DNA from 3 places in the Laedolimicola intestinihominis genome. Region 1 is predicted to be linked to each of the others. Evidence: riboswitches for the same ligand, from Rfam matches in the RefSeq annotation. Region 1 holds a riboswitch; each other region holds the start of a gene.

Region 1 (7,658 bases):
TTCTTCCTGAAGTAAACTGCCGCAGTGTAGCCGTCAGCCGGGAACGGAACAGCGGTTTTGCAATAAAAGCATCTACACCTGCCGCCTTTGCCTCTTCTTCAATTTCACTGAATTCATAGGATGTCAGTACAATGATGGTAATCTCTTTCCCAATCCGTTTCCGAATCTGTCTGGCAGTTTCTATACCATCCATCTCCGGCATCTTCCAGTCCAGGATAACAGCAAAATAATCATTTTTTAGCTCATGACGTGCATAACAACGTTCAACGGCTTCCTTGCCAGAAAGAACCCATTCACCTGTAATACCGATTTCTTTCAGTGTGGCAATTGTACTTTCACAGCATGTCTTATCATCATCCACAACCAGAACCGGCAGATTCATCAGATCTCTGCCCTGTTCTTTTCCTTTTTCCTGAATCTTCAGATAAATTGTTACTGTGATTTTAGTTCCCTTGTGCAAGGTACTGTCCACTTTAATAGTGCCATTCATCAGGTTCACAATATTTCTGCTGATTGCCATTCCAAGACCGGTTCCCTGAACTCTGGTTGTCCGGTGGTCATCTGCACGGCTGAAAGGATCAAACATGATTTTCTGGAATTCCGGTGACATACCGATTCCATTATCCTCAATCGTAAATTCATAGCATCCAAGTTCTGAAAATCCATTGGGTTTTTCCTCTATGGAAAAAGTAATATCCCCACCATCCGGTGTATACTTGATCGCATTACTCATCAGATTCACAAATACCTGCTGAATCCTCAAGCTGTCACCACAGACAGCCTCATGTTCAATATGATTGATGTGTATATCAAAATTATGTTTATGTTCATCAAGCACCGGTTTCGTAAGTGTAATAAGATTATCTACCAGCTCTGACAGATTGAAATCTTCCTGTGCCAGTGTCATTTTTCCACTTTCAATACGTGCCATATCCAATACTTCATTGATCAGCCCCAGCAGATGGCGGCTTGATTCTGTGATCTTGCCGAGGCATTCAATGACTCTGTCCGGGCTCTCAACATTTGCTCCTGCGATTGCCGTCAGACCCACAATCGCATTCATTGGTGTCCGGATATCATGGGACATATTGGAAAGGAATTCTGTTTTCGCACGATTTGCATTTTCTGCGGACCGGTAAGCCTCTTTCAGTGCCTGACGGGATTCAATTTCTGCTTTCTTCTCCTGTGTCACATCCATGGATGCCAGCAATACCTTTTCCAGCTTTCCATTCTTCCATTCCAAGGGAATATAAGAAGCGATTTTATAAGTCTTTTCATCCAGGCTGCAATACTCAAACTTATAAATATCATTTTCATTTTTCAATTTCTTCCGAATATTATCCGGGGCTATCAGGATATCTATAGCTTCCAATGGTTCCAGTGTCTTATATTTTTCAAGAACCTGCATCTGAAAATCATGATAAAATCCCAGAGGTTTATATATCATCTGTCCATTCAGATTGTAGAATTCATATCTGTCATTTTCCAGATCACAGACAACAAAGCGGTCAACCAGACGCACAATACTCTGAATCAGCTGCTCCATGGAAGCATTATCCGCTGCCATCTGCAGATGCCGTGCGCTCTCTACCTTTGCCTCTGTGATATCACGCAGAAAGATCATGGCATATTCCGAATCCTCTATCTCGCCGCGTATGATTACATTACGAACCCATCGTTCTTCTCCATTCAGAGTGATACGACACTCTAAAGCCAATTCGGTTTCCAGGCCTTTCAGCTTTTCCGCAATATAACCACGGTCATAAAAAGAGGCTACCGCCTTCTTATCGGTTTCCACAACATAGGAATCCACAAAATGCCGAACCAGTTCATCCCACGTATGGCTCTGTTCAAAGACTGTCATCAGGGACGGTTCAACCTTAAAGGTATCAAAAGTATTCGCTTCCAGATTCACATAATACTCGCACAAATCTGCTTTCGTAAAAGCCCGGTGGAAAGCAGCAGATTTTTGTGCCTGCATGGTTTCTTTTTTCTCCCCATCAATGTTAATAAAAATCCCGGCAATCCTGCTGGCAGAACCATCCAGACGACGTATCACTTCTGCCGATGCCCGAAACCACTGGTATTGATTATCCTTCATTCTCATACGATACTCTACCTGGTATTTTATCTGGTTCGTCTTATCCTTAATTGCCGCCTGGAGCTGCACCATTACTCTTTCTTTATCCTGTGGATGCAGAAGATCTGACCAGGATTCCAGTTTATTCGGAAAGTCCAGAGTGTCATGATAGCCGAGCATTTTTCGGAATTCATGACTCCAGTTCGCATTCACAATCTCACTGTTTTCATCACAGTCAAAATACCAGAAGCCGGAATAGATAGCCTCATTGAGCAGTGCCAGATTTACATGATCCCAATTGACCTGTACGGACATAACCCAGATCTGTCTGCCCGCCTCATCTGTCGCATCCTCTTTACAAAGCCGTACATTATTCACTGTACCGTCTGCTGTAAGGATCTGTGCTTCCCCTGTTCCGTGAAGCTGCAAAAAACGGTCTCGCTCCAGTATATCTTCCTCGTCATAAAAGAAGTTTCTCAATGAGCCTTTTGTCTGTTCCATGAAAGTATCGAATGTATATCCTGTACTATGCAACAGCAGATTATCCACAGATAAAATAGACAGGTTTTGGTCATAAGATCCTGTCATTATACCTACCCCGCCATTATTTTCCAGTGTTTTCTGTACGGCCTGTGACATGGCCTGTGTCTGCCCCGTTACAGTCTCACCTAATGAATATATTTTGTCTTCATAATTTTTCATTTTATAAAAGTCCTCTCTCCGTCTTATGCCTTCTTCATCCTGCTTTTATCTGTATACAGAAAACCTGTCCCTGCTAGTTTTGTTACCCATTTTTGCATACAAAAAGGACACTTGCCAAAATCTGCCAGTGTCCCTACTATATTTCTCTAAAATCACACATCTATATAGTATAACAGGTATCGGAATCTCTTCTGTTCAAACATCTTTTCCATATATTATGATGATATGGAAACAGTGGCAACCGGCTGACATAGTCAAGTTTTCTGACTTTAGTCCCTTCTGGCTTTGCGACCCTGCCTTTCAACAGGTTTGCCTTTAAAATAATCTCTTTCTTTAAAAAACCATACCATGCGGTTTTCCGCACGTCAATAATTTTTTTTGAAAAATCTACACATTTTTTACTTCTATTTTTGAACTTCTCTTTATAAAAAATCTAAATCAATGAATCCTAAAAAGCTAACATTTTTTTCATATGAAGCTCATTCATCATTTATATTCATTTTCAAAATCTTTCGTGTAAATCCCAATATCAATTCCTTTTGCGTGAATAATTTCCCTAACTATTTTATTTGCCATCTCTATTCCTCCACCATGTTCTCCATCTGTTCCAACTTCTGCAAGGCTTTCATATACGCCATCAATCTTTTATACTGCGCATCTCCAAGGCTGTGAATCTGCTTTAAAATCTTAATATCCGACCTGGTAACTTCATAATCCATATCTGCATCTTTATATTCCGGATCAATTCCTTTTCCAGTCAAAAGCTGTTCGGGAGTAATCTCCAATGCATCACATATAGACAACAGACAGTCCGCTTTGGGATTCGTCTTTTTCTTCTTCCAGTCACTGATGTTACTTGTTGCAATCCCGGTCCTTCTTGAGAGTTCCAACTGCGTTATGTTCTTCTGCTCCATCACACAAAAAATTCTTTCACTGATAATCATGATTTTTCCTCCATCAACATTCCGTGCATATCCGTATTTACAAATTCATCCATCCGTCTATGCGGTTATAGTATCATGCTGCAACTTTTCTTTCAATAGAGATTTTTGTATTTCTGAACTTTGTTATATTCTTCTCTTTATATAGCTCCATGTACAACTGTCTTATTCTTTCCCTACGAAGATAAAAATCCGGATCAGGCAAATTATCCAAGTCCATTGCTTCCGCATACTTTGCTACCATTTCTCCAATAAAATTTGCTAAATTGCTCCATACATCTCTTTCTTTTAAAACCACTTTATTCTTGACCATAATTAAAATCCTTTCTGACATTGTCATTAAAATCCATCGTATCCCATCCATAGTGATGTTTCTTCACTTCCTGATAGGATAAGATAGATATTATTAAAATTAGTATTGTTATTATTAGTCTTATTAGATTTTGATTTTTACTGTTCAAAACCTGTCTCTTCCGTTCAAGTGCTCCCACCTTTTCCAAGTCTCATCGGCAGTCACAGTCTTGTTTTCAGCGAAAATAGGCCACGGGTTACAACCACCGGATTCAATCTCAACCTGATCCATCGAAAAGCGGTTGCCGCAGTTCTGGCAGACCAGATAATCTCCAGATTGTACATAGTATCCCCGACCGGAATCATAGCAGACTTGACAGGTATTAAACGCCGTGCGGATATTTCCTTCACTGTCCTTAACCGCAATTACCTCCATTCGTGTGCCATTGACCTCAACGGGAAAAAAAGAAGCATCTGTTGTAATATCTGCAGTGTGAATCACGAGCGATTCTCTGGAAGAGATGGTTACTGCTCCGTTGGCCTCTCGACCAATAGCACCGTTCCCGTTTGCGTTACCGTTTCGATTTACCAAGAATACGACAACAATACAGATTACAACTGCCGCAACCGCGAAAATCGGAAGGAAATTTGTTTTCTCCTGTGGTGCTTTCGCCGTCTGCTCCTTATCTGGTTTTCGATTATTTGACATTTTTACCTCCAAATGCACTTTGCTTTTGATATCCCTACTATATCTGACAAATATGTGTTTTTTATGTGGACTAACAATTTCGTGTTGTCAAAACGTTTTATCGGCGATTTAACTTGCAGCAGTCAGGCCGCCCATCGCCAAAAAGCTCTTTGTTTGATTTTGCCATCCGCTCCAGATAGCGATTGGCATCGGCTTTGATTCGTTTCCAGATCGACATATCTCTGCTCCTTTATCAGTTATGATTCATGGGTATCTTTGTTTTCTCCGTTTTGATTCTTATCGCTATCCTTGCTGCGTAGAAAAAACATTGCCAGCAGCATTACAACAGCAGGAATGATACAGTGCCAATGGTTAATCAGTATATCCATTCATTTATCCTCCTTGTTTGATCTTGTTTTTATTTTATCCGGAAGATTTGTGGGTTTTATGTGGGATAGAAATTTTCTTATCAAAAGTTCCGCAGAATAACAAATAAAGCCACGGCTGCTATTCCTTTTTCGGAACAACAGCCGTGGCTAATCATTTAATTCAGGTAATGGTAGTCAGTCACATTTTTAAGTGAATTTCAGAATCACATTCAAAATCAGGTCAGTATATTCAAGTGGCGTATTGTAAATCAGATAGGCCAACTCTTACCGCTGGTACATATTGTCGGCAAATTTCAGTTCAACACAAGTAGTATCCATATTGAACTCACAGAAAATCAACCGCTCCATATTCGCCACCTCAAATCATACCGAAATGTTTCAATGCCTCTTTGATTGCTTTCTCTTTTTCTGGCGGACACTGGGGCTGTCTGGAATCCTCGGACTTTGGTGGATTATAGTTTTTGCCAACTTCAATCCCACATTTTCGCTTAATTTGTGAGATATAAAGATTGGATACCTTTAACCCGCTATGCTCCAGCACATAGTCCTTGATTTGGGTGTAGGTTGCCCCATCCTGAAATTCGGACATATCCATATCTTCCAAAGAGAACTCAACCCGAATCTTTTTCGAGTCGACCTCACCCTTGGAAAGCAAGACTACCGTCTCAACATTCCCCTGAACTTTGATTTTATACTGCATAGCGAAAGTATTCAATAGGTTTCAAAGTGGGGTAATATATTTAGCCCGTTTGAAATACTCCCCACCAAATAATCATCTAATCGCCCTAACTTCTATATCACCCAATTTTTTGTCACATGCCCTATGTGAAGGAAACGCTGTAAATCCTGGTCTTGAGATATAGTTACGAGTCTTGTCATAATAAACACTCAGAATTCCTGTTAACAAAAACTGAAATCCCATGTGTACTTCTTCCTCACTGTGATTAAAAAAAATATATTCTCCAACTTCTCCATCCTGAGGACGTCTTTTAAAAATGCTCCATTTATTAAACGAACCAATATATCCTATTAAATCATCAAAATAATCATCTTCCTTAGAATAAACTCCTTCTAATTTTTCAAAAATCCATTGTTCCGTAGTTTTCTCTTTTTTCTCAAATGCATCCATTGACACCAAAGCCAAAAATGGACCTCTTAAATGTTGACCATTATCATCGACACAACGACATAATTTTGATGCGGCCTTCAATGCTTGAGCTTCATGTACTATGTCATTTTCATGTAAATTCTTTTTCACAGAAATAATACCTACAACGCCCTCTGGTGGAACTATAACATTTTCTCCAAATCTCTGAAAAATAGGATATTTAGCACTATCATAAATTAATATATCTAACTGTGTGGAATGGCTGTCCACTTCATTTTTCCTGCTTCTATTTTTCAATCCTGTTTTTACTGCTGGTCTCAAAATAAATCCCGTTAAAACTTCCAAATCTTTTGGTAAATATCTCTTCAGATATTCTCGTATTAATGTTTCTACATATCTTCCATCTTCTCCGTTATGGGCAGCTCCATTTCTATTTTCTGCTGGAATTAATATTTGAAATTGTTTATAAGTATCCAACATGGCTTGCATCTCATTTGACCAATAATTCTGGATTCTTTTACCATCCATATTATTACACCTCCAACTCCTCTTAACACCATTTATGATTATAACTCGAACATATCATAGGAAGGCGCTTCTGTTCTATCAACTTTAATCCCCATTTCTTGAGCTATTGTTTCCATCCCCCAAACATATGAGCCAAACTCGTTCTTCTGTGACTGACTGAGTTTTTCCCATGCCTCCGGATTAACAACCAAGTTTTCACTTATCATTGGTAAGAGATTATTAATAAAATTTCTTTTCTTTACTTCGTCCAAGCCATTTAATTGTTCATAATATGACAAAAACATTCCATCATTTTTCTTAAACCACGAAATAATACAATATGTTTTCTCGTTTTCAGGAAAAACGCAGACATATACATGTTGTGCTGGCTTACTGAAATCCAGCAAATCCTGCACTCTCCTATTATTCAAATCATACTGCAATGCTTCAAACCCTGTACAGGCAAATTTTACCGCTTTGTCAAATTCCCAAATAATACTTGTTAAAACAGAATAATCTTTTTCCAAAATAGCTTTATCAAAGATTTTTTTGTCCTCAATAAAATCCTCAATCGCCATTTTATTCCCTTTAAAAGGGTCCTCTGCATCCGGCATATTAACCAGAGATGGCCTCTTTGCAAAAATAATCTGTTCCATTTTTTTAACTTCCTGCTTTTTATGATATTCTAAAGCAAAACATCTATATGTATACAAGAAAACTTGTTCTTCAGTTTTCTCAAAATCTCTATCCTCAATTGGTTGAAATAAAGTTTTATCATGATGACCACAAAATCCAGTGAATACTGTCGCTTCTTTTCTTCCATAACTCGTCATTGGTGCAAAGGGATTATCAGGTTTCGGACATGGCATAAAAACCATTCCGTTACTAGATATCCTTTTTAGTATTTTATTATTTTGGATTGAATGGGCTCCTATAATCTTCTCTGAACACT
Region 2 (7,658 bases), on a different contig from region 1:
AAAGCCGCTCAGCTCCAGGTAATCCTTCTCCAGATCCGCAATGGCCTCTTCATCCTCTACAATCAAAATCTTACTCATGTTGCCGGTACCTCCTGATATTTTCTAAGAACAAAGTACATCACTGTTCCTGTATTTTCCTTACTCGTGGCCCAAACCTTTCCGCCATGATCCTCGATGATCTTCTTCACGATGGACAGTCCGATGCCGCTGCCGCCCTTAGACGAATTGCGGGACGCGTCGGTCCGGTAGAACCGGTTGAAGATCAGCGGCAGATCCTTGGTAGCAATACCCTTGCCGTTGTCCTCGATTTCCACCTGGACGAAATCGCCCACGTCCTTCACGCGGATATTAATGTAGCCCTTGGGCTTGTCAATGTATTTAATGGAATTGCTGACGATATTATTGATGACACGCTTGATCTGCTCCGCGTCGGCGATGACCTGTACGTCCTCATCCACATAGTTGAAATAAGCCAGCTCGATATTCTGTTCCTCCAGCTCCAGGGAAAGCTCCTCTACGCAATCCGCAAAGTAAGCATTCACATTAATCCGGTCAAAGGTGTACGGGATCCGGTTCGTATCAATCTTGGAATAGAAGGTCAGCTCATTGATCAGCCGCTCCATGTCATTGGCCTTATTGTAAATAGTACGGATGTACTTTTCCTGCTTTTCCGGCGTATCCGCCACGCCGTCCATGATGCCCTCCACGTAGCCCTTGACCGCCGTGATAGGCGTCTTCAGATCATGGGAAATATTGCTGATCAGTTCTTTATTCTGCCGCTCGGACTCCAGCTTCTCCTCAGCGGATTCCTTCAGGCGCCGCCGCATTTCCTCAAAATCCGTACAGAGCTCGCCGATCTCGTCGTCGCCGCCCGCCGGCATCTCAAAATCCAGATTGCCGTCGGTAATCTTCTTAGTGGCCACCTGCAAATGGTGAATAGGGGTAACGATACTCTTATAAATCCAGGCCGTCAGAATCAGGCTGGTGAATATCAAAATCATGACCAGCACCAGCACGCTGTCCGTTACCATAGATTCCACCTCGGGAATCATACTGCCGACGGACGTGACAATAAAAGCTGTTCCTTCCTCTCCATCCGTAAAAGAGAAATCCAACTGCTTCACCAGCGCCTGCAGATCGCCGCCGATATAGATTCCCACATCCTGATCCGATTCCTGCATCTTATAATCCGGGAGGCTGCCCAGCAGTTCTTCCTGATCCGTATCCTTTCCTACATAGATATAATCCTGGTCTTTCCGCACTACCAGGAAGGAATACCTGGCCTCCAGATCCAGGTTCACGGAATCCAGATAGGCGGTGTCCTCGAAGGCGTCCGGATCGCTCTCAGACTTCGCCTGCATCCCGGTATAAGCGTCCTTGGTAATCCGGCTCAGCATGGCCGGCGTATTGGACAGGGTCTCATAGCTGGCATTTTCCACGCCGTAGAGCTTCTTGACCGCGTTCATCTGGTAGCGGCTGATGCCGAAGAAGGCCAGCGAGGTGAACATAATCGGAGCCAGTATTAATATTAAAAAGGTAATCAGAAGTTTTGTCTTCAGTTTCATGATGAGCCCTCTTTATTTTACAAATAATTACAATTCTCTGGGATATCCACGGAATGTCCTAGGCTTTTATATAATTTCCTTCGAATGCCATCCGACAGGATAAATCTATTTTATTATACCATACTCCCCCGGCGGGCGCTTCGAAACTCTCTCAAAAAAATCTAAATTTTTTGTAAACATTCACTCCATAAGTAAAGAGCATCGGAACCCTCCGACGCCCTTGCCGTTTATTTTCCATATTTTTCTTATTCTGCCATAAAAGCTGCCGCCCGCTCCGGGGACATGAGTACGGTGCCGGTTCCCCGGTACACGATGGTGTAGCCTCTGTCCGTGAACAGGTGCGACAAATCGCAGGCCATAAACTCCTCCGCCCAGTGGGCCATATAAACCACATCCGGGAATTTATCCGGGTGCAGCTCGTAATAATCATGGAGCTGGATACTTCCCTCGTGAACCTGCCAGGTGGAATAATTACCGCAGCCGGCATCCGAATAGAGATAAATCCAGGGCGCCACGCCCACCACCATCAATTCGTCATCCGCAGTGAGCTTCAGCATATCCAGTTCATCCAACACGTTCGCGTACCATTCTGCTGTCCCCCGGGTTGTATACACACCCTTCAGCGGTCCGCGCTCCATCCGGGTATCCAGAAGCCAGCCACGCTCATCGCCCCAGTCATAGGTCATCCGCAGCCAGAAGGTGCCCGCAAACTGTATCAGCAGCACACCGGCTATACAGAGCGATGCCACCCGCCGGCGCTTCGCCGCCCGGCACAGTCCCGCCTTTCCACCACTGTCCGCCCGCCGCGCACACTGCCACCGCTGTCGCTCTTCCTTCATCCAGTCCGCCGCGAAAATCAGTCCCACACAGGAGCACATGCCGTAAGCCACGCTCAGGGTCACAATTCCCGTATTGGTCGCGTACTGCACAATCATCGTGAACAACATGGCCGGAAGATACCAGCCATAAAACAACCGCTTTTCCTTATGCTCTGTGACAAAATAAGCCTCCAGGCACCAGAACGCCAGCGGCAGCATCTGATAATTCACTGTAATATGTTCAAAAACAAACCCATAATAAATCAGATAAGGCACGACGCACACCGCCGCCAGAATCATATATACAGGGCTATGGCTGTACCGCTTTTTATCAAACAGGGTCGCACCATACACGAATAAAAGCCCCACAAACATCCATTTATAATTTTTAAAGCACAGGTGGAAATACCGCCCGGTCTTGTAAAGATACCCCTCCTGATGCTCGGAATCTCCCACAATGTGAGGCACATTGGCCAGCATCTCTGATAAAGTTCCCCGCTGGAAGATAAAGGCCAGGAACAGTAGCAGGATAATACCTGCGCCCAGGGTCATCCACAGGAAATTCCGAAACTGCAGCACGCCCTCCGGCTTCGTCCCTCTCCGACGCCCGCGCACCGTGGCAATCAGGCAAATCAGTCCGTACCCGGCGTACATCAGCACCGCGAAGGGATTCGCCAGCACGATCACCGCCATCAGAATGCCGCACAGGATATATTCCGGCACCGAATGCTCCATATCCGCCGAGAGCACCGCCAGCAGTACCGGCAGGATGCCGAATTCGATGGAATTATAGGACATGGCGCAGATGCTGAAGGGCGCGAAAATCGCGAACAAAAACGTTGGTCCGAAGGAAGCATATCCACGCCGCTGAAACCGCAGATAGAAGAACAGCGTCAGCACGCCGGAGTACACCAGATAGACAAACCGGCTCGCCATCACAATTCCTTCCGTAGACCCCATGACCGTCCGGATCAGGCTGTAAATGGGATGTAACAGAAAGGAACAGAGCTGCTGGGTCGGATTCCACTCATCGATCAGAATTTTCTCTCCCCGGAAAATACGCTCCGAACAGCCGATAAAATACATCTCATCCGCCGTATTGAAGCCGTAGATGCTCCTCCATATGAAAATCACCTGTAATAAAAGAAACAGGCCGATAAAAATCAGGTGCTGCCGCCTGCGGTCTGTCTGCATGGTCTCTACGTTCACTTTCTATTCTCCCATTTATTTCCAATTATGCTCGCAACGCAGAGGCTGCTGTTACACAGCCCCTGCGTTTTTTTCAGCCTCTTAAACTCTGTCCGTGCAGCCGCACATCTTCATACGCGTCTCCACGATGGCTTTCACGTGCTCCATGGCTACCTTGCCATACTTCTTCGGATCGAAGGCGTCCGGGTTTGCCGCCAGGAATTCCTTCACGCCGTCGGTATAGGCGATACGAAGCTCTGTGGCAAAGTTGACCTTGCAGATACCGCGCTTGATGCTCTCTACCACTGCTTCCTCGGACAGGCCGCTTGCTCCGTGCAGTACCAGCGGGATATCTACGACTTTCCGGATCTCAGCCAGGCGGTCCAGATCCAGCTTCGGTACTCCCTTGTATACACCGTGAGCGGTTCCGATGGCTACGGCCAGGGATGTTACGCCGGTGCGCTCCACGAATTCTTTTGCCTCCAGCGGATCTGTATAACCATTGCCCTCGCCGCCGTCCAGATCGTCCTCTTTGCCGCCGACCTTGCCAAGCTCCGCCTCTACCGGGATTCCGGAAGGTCTGCAGGCGTCTGCTACGGCCTTGGTTACCGCTATATTTTCCTCAAACACATTGTGGGAGCCGTCAATCATGATGGAAGTGTAGCCGGTCCGCAGCGCCCGCATAGCCAGGTCAAAGCTATCGCCGTGATCCAGGTGCAGACACACCGGAACGCTGGCGCGCTCAGCGGCCGCCTTTACATTTGCCAGATACATATCCAGTCCCGCGTACTTAATGGTGGACGGTGTAGTCTGCAGCATCAGCGGCGCCCGAAGCTCCTCTGCCGCCGCGATAACGGCCATTACCATTTCCATATTCTCCACATTGAAAGCGCCTACGGCGTAGCCGCCCTTCTGTGCGTCCAAAAGCATCTTTTCTGATGTAACAAATGACATGATCGTTCCTCCTCGTCTGATTCAGTGTTATCTTTCTCACCTTATCTATCATACCCCGTATCTCGAAAAAGCGCAACCTCCAACGGGGTTTTCCTGTCCGGAAAAAAATCTCAAAAAAAGCAGAAGCCCGCATTCTATTACATCAAAGTTCCGATTACGATTGCGACAGAAGATACCATCGACTGTTTTGAATAAATCATTGTCCTATCACCTTGCTCACACGAAAATACGCCGAAGGCTTTCGCCCCCGGCGTATTTTCCGTGATCTCTCACATTCCCCTCTTATAAGTAACCCTTCTATGCCGCTCACACAGCTTCGAAAAGCTCTTATCATATAATAGTTTTTATGTAATAGGGATTCCATCGAAATTTCCTATTACATAAAAAATACTGCAACAGGCGTCAAAACAGGCGCACAAATCACAGCATCCAAACATATCAGAATTCTTTTCGGACTTCCAATAGCAACCGGCTGTCATAGTTTTACCCTTAGACCCTTTTGGCTTTGCGTCCCTGCTTTTCAGCAGGTTTGCCCAGTATTCTCTTTTTGCAATATTGTTCATTTTAGCAGAGTCCCTTCCATATTGCAAGTCAGATTTTTGTCAAATTTTTTCTCCCGTCATCTGTTAATTAGTCATCTTCCCAGATATACGTTTTTTTATTGTTCGAAGCAAGGTTCGTTCACCGATAGAGACTCCTTTCCGGGCTTTTTGCTCTATAGGAATCATAGTTTTCGCGCTTTAACGCAACACAGTGTTTCCTGTAGAGCAAAAGGAGCACGGAACCTCGCAGTTCCATGCTCCCGTATGTAACTTCTCTTTTCGAATTAACGGATAGTCTTGTACAGCGGGCCGTATGCCTTGCATGCACGGAAGTCCTGTCCCTCTTTGTTCATACCGAATGCGTTCCATGCTGCCGGACGGAAGATCTCCTCTTCCGGAACATTGTGCATACATACCGGGATTCTTAAGATGGAGCAGAGGGTAATCAGGTCTGCGCCGATGTGACCGTAGCTGATAGCGCCATGGTTTGCGCCCCAGTTGTTCATCATATCGTAAGCGGTCTTGAATGCGCCCTCGCCTGTGCAGCGCGGTGCGAACCATGTGCAGGGCCATGTATAGTCTGTTCTCTTCCACAGAGTATCGGATACATCATCCGGCAGGTTGATGGTCCAGCCCTCTGCAATCTGCAGAACCGGTCCAAGTCCTTTTACCAGGTTCAGGCGAATCATGGTAGCCGGCATCTCAGCTCTGGTCAGGAAACGGGAGGAGAATCCGCCGCCACGGAAGTAGCCGTTGTCAGCTGCGTTCCAGGTGGTTGCTTCCATAATCTTCTTCTGATCCTCTTCGGTTACATCCCACCACTGCTTCATGGTGCCGTTGCCGTTCTCATCCTTTACTTCGCCGCAGGCATCCAGACAGCATGCGCCGGAATTGATCAGATGGATAAAGCCGTCAGCCTCTTTTGCCTTGCCTTCCAGATCGTAGCCGGTAACTCTCTTCACTGCGTCGCCGCTCCAGTAGGTACGAACATCCGCGAACATCTGAGCGCGGCCGGTCAGCAGCTTCATGAACAGCATACCCAGACCGTTCAGTACGTCGTTCTCGGTAGCCAGGATATACGGCTCTCTCGCGCCTTCCCAGTCAAAGGAGGTGTTCAGCATTGCCTCTGCGAAGTCTCCGTTCGGGTAGAAGTCTGTCCACTGTCTCTGTCCCTGGAAACCAGCTGCCAGAGCATTGTGTCCGATAGCTTCCTCGGAGAACTTCGGATCCAGGTTATCGCAGCCGTTCATCAGCTCTTTGATGATAACTGCCATTTTTACAACAAACTCGAACTGCTCTTCCTTCTGCTCCTCAGTCATCTGAAGCTCAGGCGGGTTCTTGTCAAAGCCGATAGTACAGGTCTCTTTCGCCCACTTCAGAGCCTTCTCAAACTCTTCATGATCGTAGATACCCTCTGTCATACGACGGATAATTTCAACCTCGTCTACAGACTCCACACGCATTCCCAGATATTCCTCGATGAATTCCGGGCTGATGATGGATCCGCCGATACCCATGGTAACGGAACCAATCTGCAGGTAGGATTTTCCTCTCATGCTTGCTGCTGCCACTGCGGCGCGGCCGAAGCGGAGAAGCTTTGCCTTTACGTCCTCCGGGATAGTCTCGTCGTCGGCGTCCTGAACGTCATGTCCGTAGATACCGAATGCCGGAAGTCCCTTCTGTGCATGGGTAGCCAGTACGGAAGCCAGGTATACAGCGCCCGGTCTCTCGGTAGCATTCAGTCCCCATACGCCCTTGATGGTCAACGGGTCGGTGTCCATGGTCTCGGATCCGTAGCACCAGCAGGGAGTAACGGTCAGGGTGATGTCTACGCCTGCTTTACGGAACTTGTCTGCGCAGGCAGCTGCCTCGCCTACACGACCGATGGTGGTGTCTGCGATAACCACCTTTACCGGCTCACCGTTGGAATAACGGATATTCTCCTCAAACAGCTTTGCCGCTGCTTTTGCCATACCCATGGTCTGCTCTTCTAGGGATCCTCTTACATCAAGAGCTCCTCTTCTTCCGTCGATAGTCGGACGGATACCGATTACAGGATAATCGCCAATTAATCTAGATTTTGCCACTTTTTAAACCCTCCATTTTATAAAAATAGATTTTCACGTTTCTGATGATCACATTATATAACACTTTATAAAAAAATGCACGTAATTTTCTGTTATGATATGGACATTTTTTGTGCTAATTGTTATACTTCTTCTATATAAAAGAAACTTCTTTTATCACATTCGACTGACAATTTGCGTGGCAGGAGATTATTTGTTATGAAAGCTTTCCATGAAGTGCGAAATTACGACTCTGACTATATGGTCTGGCACTCCCGGTATGAAAATATCGGGTTTCTGGCCCATTGGCATAAGGAAATCGAGCTGATCTACGTCCGCTCCGGTTCCTGCTCATTAAGCATCACCGATCAGACCTTTCTGGCCCGGGCCGGGGATCTGGCCATCTGTGAAAGCGGCATGATTCACTACAGCAATTCCCATGGCATGGACAATTCTCTGGATTTTATCATTTTTGACACCTCGATTCTGGGACCGATTTTTCAGAATCCCGGCTTTACGCATCCC
Region 3 (7,658 bases), on a different contig from region 1:
ACTTCTGAAAAAATACAAAAAGCAGCTGGATTATTATCAGCTGACCCTGGAGCGGCTCACCGGAAAACGGGTAAAGGAGAAGATTATTTATTCCTTCTGCCTGGAAGAGGAGATACATGCTCTCCGGTTGAATCCCCACAATAGATTGTGTATAATGAGCGGAGAAAAAACGTCAGCTTGCAGTTCCGCACAAATTGATTATTACGAAAGATAGATAAAGGAGTAACGACATGCCAGTATTCGATTTTAACAGCGCCCCGGCAGGCGCCCCGAAGGAGCCGGAGTGTACCTATACTACATACCGCACTAATTGCACAGAGGCCAGCCCGGAGCAGCCGATTCTTCTGCTTGACAATACAAAGCGTCAGTGGGAGCATCATTCCTGCGGCGTATTCACGAACCCGGCCAAGCAGACGGCCTTTGAATTCAAGGAAGAAGACGGAAAATTCAACGCGGATATTCTTTTGATTGACGCCCGTTTTGTGAGCCTGATCAAATGGCTGGGCGAGCATCAGATCCACGTACGCCTGTCCGGTGCCAACCGGGAGGACGGATATGCCGTATACAAGATTCGGGAGACAGCCTTTGGCGGCGGCACCAAGCTTTCCGCAGAGGACGGCTTTCTGCAGTTTATGATCGACCGGCTTTTTGCCAGCAACGCGCCTTCCGAGGAAGAAACGGATGAAGATCAGGACGAGGTCGGCGACGACATGAAGCTGACCAGTCTCCAGAGCATCACTGATTTCATGACCTGTGCAGGCCGTACACTTCCGGACAATATTCAGCTCTGGGCCAGAAGAAACCTGGCGGTGGCCCACTCCCATGAAGTATCCCCGGAGGAAAAGCGTCACGCCCAGAGGGCCCTGTCCATTATGATGAATATTCAATGGAAGAGCAATTATTTTGAAGCCATTGATCCGAAGGAAGCCCGCAGAATTCTCGATGAAGAGCTCTACGGCATGGAGAAAGTAAAGCAGCGTATTATCGAAACCATCATACAGATTAACCGTACCCATACACTTCCGGCTTACGGACTGCTTCTGGTGGGACCGGCCGGAACCGGAAAATCCCAGATCGCCTATGCGGTGGCGCGTATCCTGAAGCTGCCGTGGACCACCCTGGACATGAGCTCCATCAACGATCCGGAGCAGCTGACCGGAAGCTCCCGTGTCTATGCCAACGCGAAGCCGGGTATCATCATGGAGGCGTTTTCCATGTCAGGCGAGTCCAATCTGGTGTTCATTATCAATGAGCTGGACAAGGCCAACGCCGGAAAGGGCAACGGCAATCCCGCAGATGTGCTGCTGACACTGCTGGATAACCTGGGCTTCACCGACAACTACATGGAATGTATGGTGCCCACCGTAGGCGTGTACCCAATCGCCACAGCCAACGATAAGAGCCAGATCAGCGCGCCGCTCATGTCCCGTTTTGCGGTGATTGATATTCCGGATTACACGGAAGAAGAGAAAAAGGTGATTTTTTCCAAATTTGCGTTGCCGAAGGTGTTGAAGCGCATGAGCCTTCGTAAGGATGAGTGCATCGTGACGCCGGAAGGCCTGGACGCAGTCATTGCCAAGTATGCGGATACGACCGGAATCCGCGACCTGGAGCAGGCGGCGGAGCATATCGCGGCCAATGCGCTGTACCAGATTGAAGTAAATGAAGTAAAAGCCGTGAAATTTGATGCACAGATGGTGGAAGAACTGTTAGGATAAAATTTTATATAAGACGAACGAAATGGCGCAGGTTACCCCATGGGAAGCTGCGTCATTTTTGAGATCGGAAGCTATCTGTTTCATTTTGTGAGGTATGGGGTTCTTGCTGCGTTTTTCGCAAGAGAAAATATCCCATGACTCCGTCAAAATTTCCATATTTACAAAAAGAAAGGTAGATAGTATGCTCTAGTGAGGGAGAGATTTACCATGAGTGAAAATATGAAACAATCAAAGGGGATTGAAATGGTCAGCGGTTCGCTGCGGAAAAGACCATTCATACGGCTTTTTTGCTCTGCGGCCTTATAGGACTTCTGACAGGCGGAATCTGTTTTTCCTTTGCGAAGGGGATGCTGTCGCTGATGAACACCAAGCCGGAGCTTATTGATGGTGCGGTTTTATATCTGAAAATCTATGCCGTCGGCATGCCGGCTATGGGTATCTACAATTTTGGCAACGGCGTCATGAGCGCTTCGGGCGATACAAAGCATCCGCTGATGTATCTTGCTTTTGCGGGTGTAATCAATGTGATTCTGAACCTGTTTTTCGTTATTGAGTGTCACATGGCGGCGGAAGGCGTGGCTCTGGCCAGCGCTATTTCCCAGTATCTGTCGGCATTTCTGATTCTGGCACATCTGATGAGGCGCTCAAAGCGGTGTAAATTCCTTCGATGCAGTGACCGTATCGGGAAATGCGGCAGCCACCAACGCAGATACCATTATTTTCAATGTGATGTACGCTTTTTATACCGGCTGCACCAGCTTTATGGGGCAGAACCGCGGCGCCGGGCAGAGAAAGCGGGTGTTAAAAAGCTATTTTATTAGTTTGTTTTATTCCTTTGCCATCGGCGCGATTCTGGGCGGCTTGCTTTTTGTGTTCGGGCGGCAGTTTCTAAGCCTCTTCGCCACCGAGGCGGCGGTCTTGGATGTGGGCATGCAGCGAATCCGGATTATGGCCTTTTCCTATATGATTTCGGCTTTTATGGACTGCACCATTGCGGCCTCCAGAGGACTTGGAAAGAGCGTGGCGCCGACGGTCATCGTGATTTTGGGATCCTGCGTGTTTCGAATTGCATGGATTTACACGGTTTTCGCATATTTTCATACGATTCCGTCACTTTATCTGCTGTATTTCTTCTCCTGGACGATCACGTCGGTGGCGGAGATTCTTTACTTTGTACACACCTGGCGGAAAATGGTGCGTGAGGGGCAGTTATAAGGACAGCCTAAGGGAAATGATTTCGCGAGTCGCGTGAATGGAACCACAGAAAATGAGTATTTGAGGAACAGGTATGGAAAATTTTGAAGATAATTTGTTTTTAAAGGCCAATCTGGAGAAAGAAATTCCGATTCTGCGGACGCAGATCCAGAATCTCTACGAGCAGCTTGACCGGAAATTTCACCTACAGGGGGCTATGGTGCCGATTACCTTCGGCATGGATACGGACTGTCTGGGCTCCTACACCCGGGGCAGTCACAATGAGAAGGAGCATTTTCATTTTTCTCTGCTTTTTATCGGCTATGCGGTGAAGCATCCGCTGAGCAAAGAGGAGCGGACAGATCTCTACCGCCATGAATACGCCCATTACATGCAGTACAATATGCCGATTCCGAAGCAGTATCAGTGGCAGTCAGGCACCCACGGCAGCGCCTGGAAATACTGTTGTTCCCTGGTGGGCGCAGCACCGACGCCCTATTACAAGGCAGGCGAGGCATTGATGAAGCATAATTACGACAAGGTCCTGAAAAATCCGATTCACGATAAGACGGTCCCTCTGCGGGATCGGTATCGGCGGGAGCAGGAGCATAAGAAAGCGAAAGACAGCGTAATTCAGTATCAAATCGGTGAGCAGGTGTCTCATCCCAAATTCGGGCATGGCAGGGTGGAAAAAGTAGAGCAGAAAACGGGCTCGGTGAATCTGCATATCCGGTTTGAAGATGGGGTGCGGAAGATTGATCAGAAGTGGCTGATTCGGTCGAAGTATCAGAAAAAAGGATTGAATCTTGATCAATCTCAATGATTCGTCGTTTCAAAAGCATTAAAAGCATCAAAACGGCGTGGTTTTGCTTGCGTACAGTGGAATATGGGAGTATAATGATATCAATATTTTCGCTTGAGTTTAAAAGCTTTAATAGGATATTCGGCAAACCAGATGAAAGTCTGGGACGCAAAGCTAAAGGGCCTGTAAAATGGCAGCCAGTTGCATGAAATGAGGTGCACTGTCTGTTTGGCAGTGCTTTTTTATGGTAAAATAAAGCTTCATCAGATACATAGGAATTGTTGGATATTTTGATATTGTAAAAAAGGAAAATAGCAGAATAGCAGGAATAGAAGAAAAATGAAAGGAAAAAGAATAATTGCAGGCATTTTGCTTGCGGGAATTTTAGCAGTCACCCTGACAGGGTGTAAAAATACAGACAGCAGTAAAAAAGAAACCGAAAAGCCGGTCATTACACTCGGCAGCGACAGTTATCCACCCTATAATTATCTGAATGAGGATGGTGTGCCGACGGGCATAGATGTAGAACTGGCTACGGAAGCATTCAAAAGAATGGGCTATCAGGTGGAGGTTGTCCAGATTAACTGGGAGAAGAAAAAGGAACTGGTGGAGAGCGGAGAGATTGACTGTATCATGGGTTGTTTTTCCATGGAAGGACGCCTTGACGATTATCGCTGGGCGGGACCGTACATAGCAAGCCGTCAGGTGGTTGCGGTAAATGAGAACAGTGATATCTATAAACTGAGTGACTTGGAGGGAAAGAACCTGGCTGTCCAGTCCACAACCAAACCGGAAGGCATCTTCCTGAATCGGACGGATGAGAGAATTCCAAAGCTGGGTAATCTGATCAGCCTGGGACACAGGGAGCTGATCTATACGTTTCTTGGAAAAGGATATGTAGATGCAGTTGCAGCACACGAGGAATCTATCGTTCAGTATATGAAGGATTATGATGCAAGCTTCCGTATTCTGGAAGAGCCTCTGATGATCACCGGAATAGGTGTCGCTTTTGCAAAAGATGATGACAGAGGAATCTGTGAGCAGATGGGGCAGACGTTGGAAGAAATGCGTCAGGATGGCACATCCCTGAAAATCATTGAAAAATACCTGGATGATCCCCGGAAGTACCTGGAGGTGGATGATCTTGGATATTAAGAGAAAGAAAAAAGAAAAACGGATCCAGCTGCTCGGAGGTTTGATTGGAATCTGTGTGGCAGTAGTCTCTCTGTTTTATTTCTTCCACGCAGAAAAAGCGGAAGCAGAGAAAAGAATGGTGGAGATTGTAAACTATGTGAAAGTGCAGTGCTCCACCTACACCCATTATAATGAATCTTCGGAATCCAAAAGTCTTCTCCGTGCCATTGAAAGTGCTAGACAGATGAGCACGAATATCGATACGGAAATAGAAAACGGCGGTCAGCTAAGTCGGGATTTTCTGAAAGAAAACCTGCAGACTCTCTGGGTGGATGGTATCATTATACTGGATGCAGAGGGAAAGATGGACTGTGAATACAGTATGGATGAGTCTCTGACTAATGAGATCACGGAGTATCTGCAAAAAGACATTATCATGGATTTTGACGGATATGAAGAAAGAACTTATTCAGAACGGTTTAACAGGAAAGACGGATCACATATTGACATTGCAGCCTGTGCCAGAAAAGATGCACCAGGTATCGTTGCGACCTATTATTACACATCTCCTGAATTTGCCAGAAACTATACGCTGACGATACAAGGGCTTTTAAATGGTTATAGTGTCCAGAAAGATGGAACGATTATTGTTGCAGACGAGGGAATCGTTGTTGCCAGCAATGATGAGAGCCTGTTAGGGCAGAATACAACCGACAACGAAGTTGTTCAGGCAATGAAAAAGCATACAGACAGTCAGCACATTTATCATTTGAAGAACGAAGGAGCCGGATGCTACGGAATCATGCTGAAGCAGCGTGATTATTATATCTATGCGTATCTTTCGGATACGGAAGTATTCAGTAATCTTCCATTAAGTGTGATAAGTGTTATTTTTCTTTATTTTCTGATATTCAGCACATTCTGGTTCTGGACATACAGAATAAAGCAGGCACATCAGAAACAGGAACAGGAAAAAGATGAAAAATATAAGACAGAACTTCTGATAGCTGCAAAAAAGGCAGAAGCCGCCAATGAGGCAAAAACGGAGTTTCTCCAGCGGATGAGCCATGATATTCGGACTCCGATCAATGGAATCTGCGGTTTGGTCAATATGGCAGACCATTACGCAGATGATATGGAGAAGCAGACAGAATACAGGACAAAGATTAAAGAGGCATCTAATCTGTTGCTGGAGCTGGTAAACGATGTTCTGGACATGAGTAAGCTTGAGTCAGGTGAAATCGTTCTGGAAGAGATTCCGTTTAATCTGAGCAGTATTTTCAGGGAAGTATTTGTTGTGATCGAGCAGATGGCTGCAGAACAGAATATCCGGATCATGTGGGAGAAAAAAGAAATTACACACCGCGATTTTATTGGAAGTCCGGGGTATGTGAAACGTGTGATGATGAATATTCTGTCGAATGCGGTGAAATATAACAGAGAAAACGGAGAAATTTATATCAGCTGCATAGAAATTCCATCCAAACAGCCCGGAATGACGACAATGGAATTTGTCTGCCGGGATACAGGAATCGGAATGACTGAGGAGTTCCAGAAACGTGTGTTTGAACCATTTGCACAGGAACACACAGGAAGCCGAACAAAATTTACAGGAACAGGCCTGGGAATGCCGATTTCAAAGAAGCTGGTCGAAAAAATGGGCGGAACGATTACCTTTGAAAGTGAAGAAGGTGCGGGAACCACATTTGTGATCCGGGTTCCGTTTAAAATAGATCCGGATGTGGATAAACGTGAAGAACAGAAGAATGTATCCGAAAAATCTATAAAGGGGCGGCATATTCTTCTGGCAGAGGATAACGAGCTGAACATGAAAATTGCAGAGTTTATGCTTCAGAATGAAGGTGCTGATGTGACAAAGGCATGGAATGGACAGGAAGCTGTTGAACTGTTCAGAAATAGTGAACAGGGTGAATTTGATGTTATTCTTATGGACATTATGATGCCGGTCATGAATGGCTATGAAGCTACAAAGAGGATCCGGGCTTTGGACAGAGAGGATGCAAAGAAAATACCAATCATTGCAATGACAGCAAATGCGTTTACGGAGGACAGAATAAGAGCAAAAGAAGCAGAAATGGACGAACATATCTCTAAGCCTGTTGATGTGAAGCTATTGGTAAAGGTAATTCATGAATTGCTGAATTAGCGGAAAATAATTTCAGATAGGGGATTCGTAATGAAAAAGAAAAAATGGAACAGAGCTTTGGCTGTGCTTTTTGTGATGATGACTGCCGTAACACTTCTTTCGGGCTGCGGCAGCAAAAGCGCGGAAAAAGAAGATGCAGAAACAATCACGGTGTATTTATGGAGCACAAGCCTGTATGAAAAATATGCGCCATACATCCAGGAACAGCTTCCGGACATCCAGGTTGAATTTGTCGTGGGAAATAACGATCTGGATTTCTACAAATTTCTGAATGAAAATGGTGGATTACCGGATATTATAACCTGCTGCCGCTTTTCCCTGCACGATGCAAATCCCCTGAAAGACAGTCTGATGGACCTTTCCACAACCAATGTGGCAGGCGCTGTCTATGACACCTACCTCAGCAATTTTATGAATAAGGATGGAAGCGTAAACTGGCTCCCGGTGTGTGCGGATGCCCATGGATTTGTGGTGAATAAAGATCTTTTTGAAAAGTATGATATTCCTCTTCCAACAGATTACGAAAGCTTTATCTCTGCCTGCCAGGCATTTGACAAAGTGGGCATTCGCGGGTTTACGGCAGACTATTATTATGATTATACCTGTATGGAAACACTGCAGGGGCTGTCTGCATCAGAACTTT

What was found. Region 1 has a riboswitch for cyclic di-GMP ahead of WMO29_RS01555 (response regulator). Riboswitches for the same ligand answer to the same signal wherever they lie in the genome.
Region 2: another riboswitch for cyclic di-GMP. It lies ahead of gatY (tagatose-bisphosphate aldolase subunit GatY); the one in region 1 lies ahead of WMO29_RS01555 (response regulator).
Region 3: another riboswitch for cyclic di-GMP. It lies ahead of WMO29_RS08085 (substrate-binding periplasmic protein); the one in region 1 lies ahead of WMO29_RS01555 (response regulator).

Annotation. Positions count from the first base shown of each region.
Region 1 is NZ_JBBMFE010000001.1:353,069-360,726, reverse strand. Features, by position in the region: gene WMO29_RS01555 (response regulator) at 1-2,782, opposite strand, end outside; cyclic di-GMP riboswitch class I at 3,016-3,106, opposite strand; gene WMO29_RS01550 (helix-turn-helix domain-containing protein) at 3,361-3,726, opposite strand; gene WMO29_RS01545 (hypothetical protein) at 3,800-4,036, opposite strand; gene WMO29_RS01540 (DUF2318 domain-containing protein) at 4,181-4,723, opposite strand; gene WMO29_RS01535 (LDCC motif putative metal-binding protein) at 4,821-4,940, opposite strand; gene WMO29_RS01530 (hypothetical protein) at 4,960-5,091, opposite strand; gene WMO29_RS16795 (DUF6061 family protein) at 5,356-5,439, opposite strand; partial or broken gene WMO29_RS01520 (23S rRNA (uracil-5-)-methyltransferase RumA) at 5,450-5,662, opposite strand; gene WMO29_RS01515 (DUF6602 domain-containing protein) at 5,864-6,727, opposite strand.
Region 2 is NZ_JBBMFE010000005.1:29,786-37,443, reverse strand. Features, by position in the region: gene WMO29_RS07065 (response regulator transcription factor) at 1-78, opposite strand, end outside; gene WMO29_RS07060 (HAMP domain-containing sensor histidine kinase) at 75-1,565, opposite strand; gene WMO29_RS07055 (hypothetical protein) at 1,811-3,592, opposite strand; gene gatY (tagatose-bisphosphate aldolase subunit GatY) at 3,674-4,525, opposite strand; cyclic di-GMP riboswitch class I at 4,986-5,069, opposite strand; gene WMO29_RS07045 (L-fucose isomerase) at 5,352-7,154, opposite strand; gene WMO29_RS07040 (helix-turn-helix transcriptional regulator) at 7,353-7,658, shown strand, end outside.
Region 3 is NZ_JBBMFE010000006.1:26,708-34,365, forward strand. Features, by position in the region: gene addA (helicase-exonuclease AddAB subunit AddA) at 1-214, shown strand, start outside; gene WMO29_RS08065 (AAA family ATPase) at 231-1,718, shown strand; gene WMO29_RS08070 (MATE family efflux transporter) at 2,006-2,539, shown strand; gene WMO29_RS08075 (MATE family efflux transporter) at 2,433-2,933, shown strand; gene WMO29_RS08080 (hypothetical protein) at 3,007-3,735, shown strand; cyclic di-GMP riboswitch class I at 3,848-3,923, shown strand; gene WMO29_RS08085 (substrate-binding periplasmic protein) at 4,054-4,869, shown strand; gene WMO29_RS08090 (ATP-binding response regulator) at 4,853-7,015, shown strand; gene WMO29_RS08095 (ABC transporter substrate-binding protein) at 7,046-7,658, shown strand, end outside.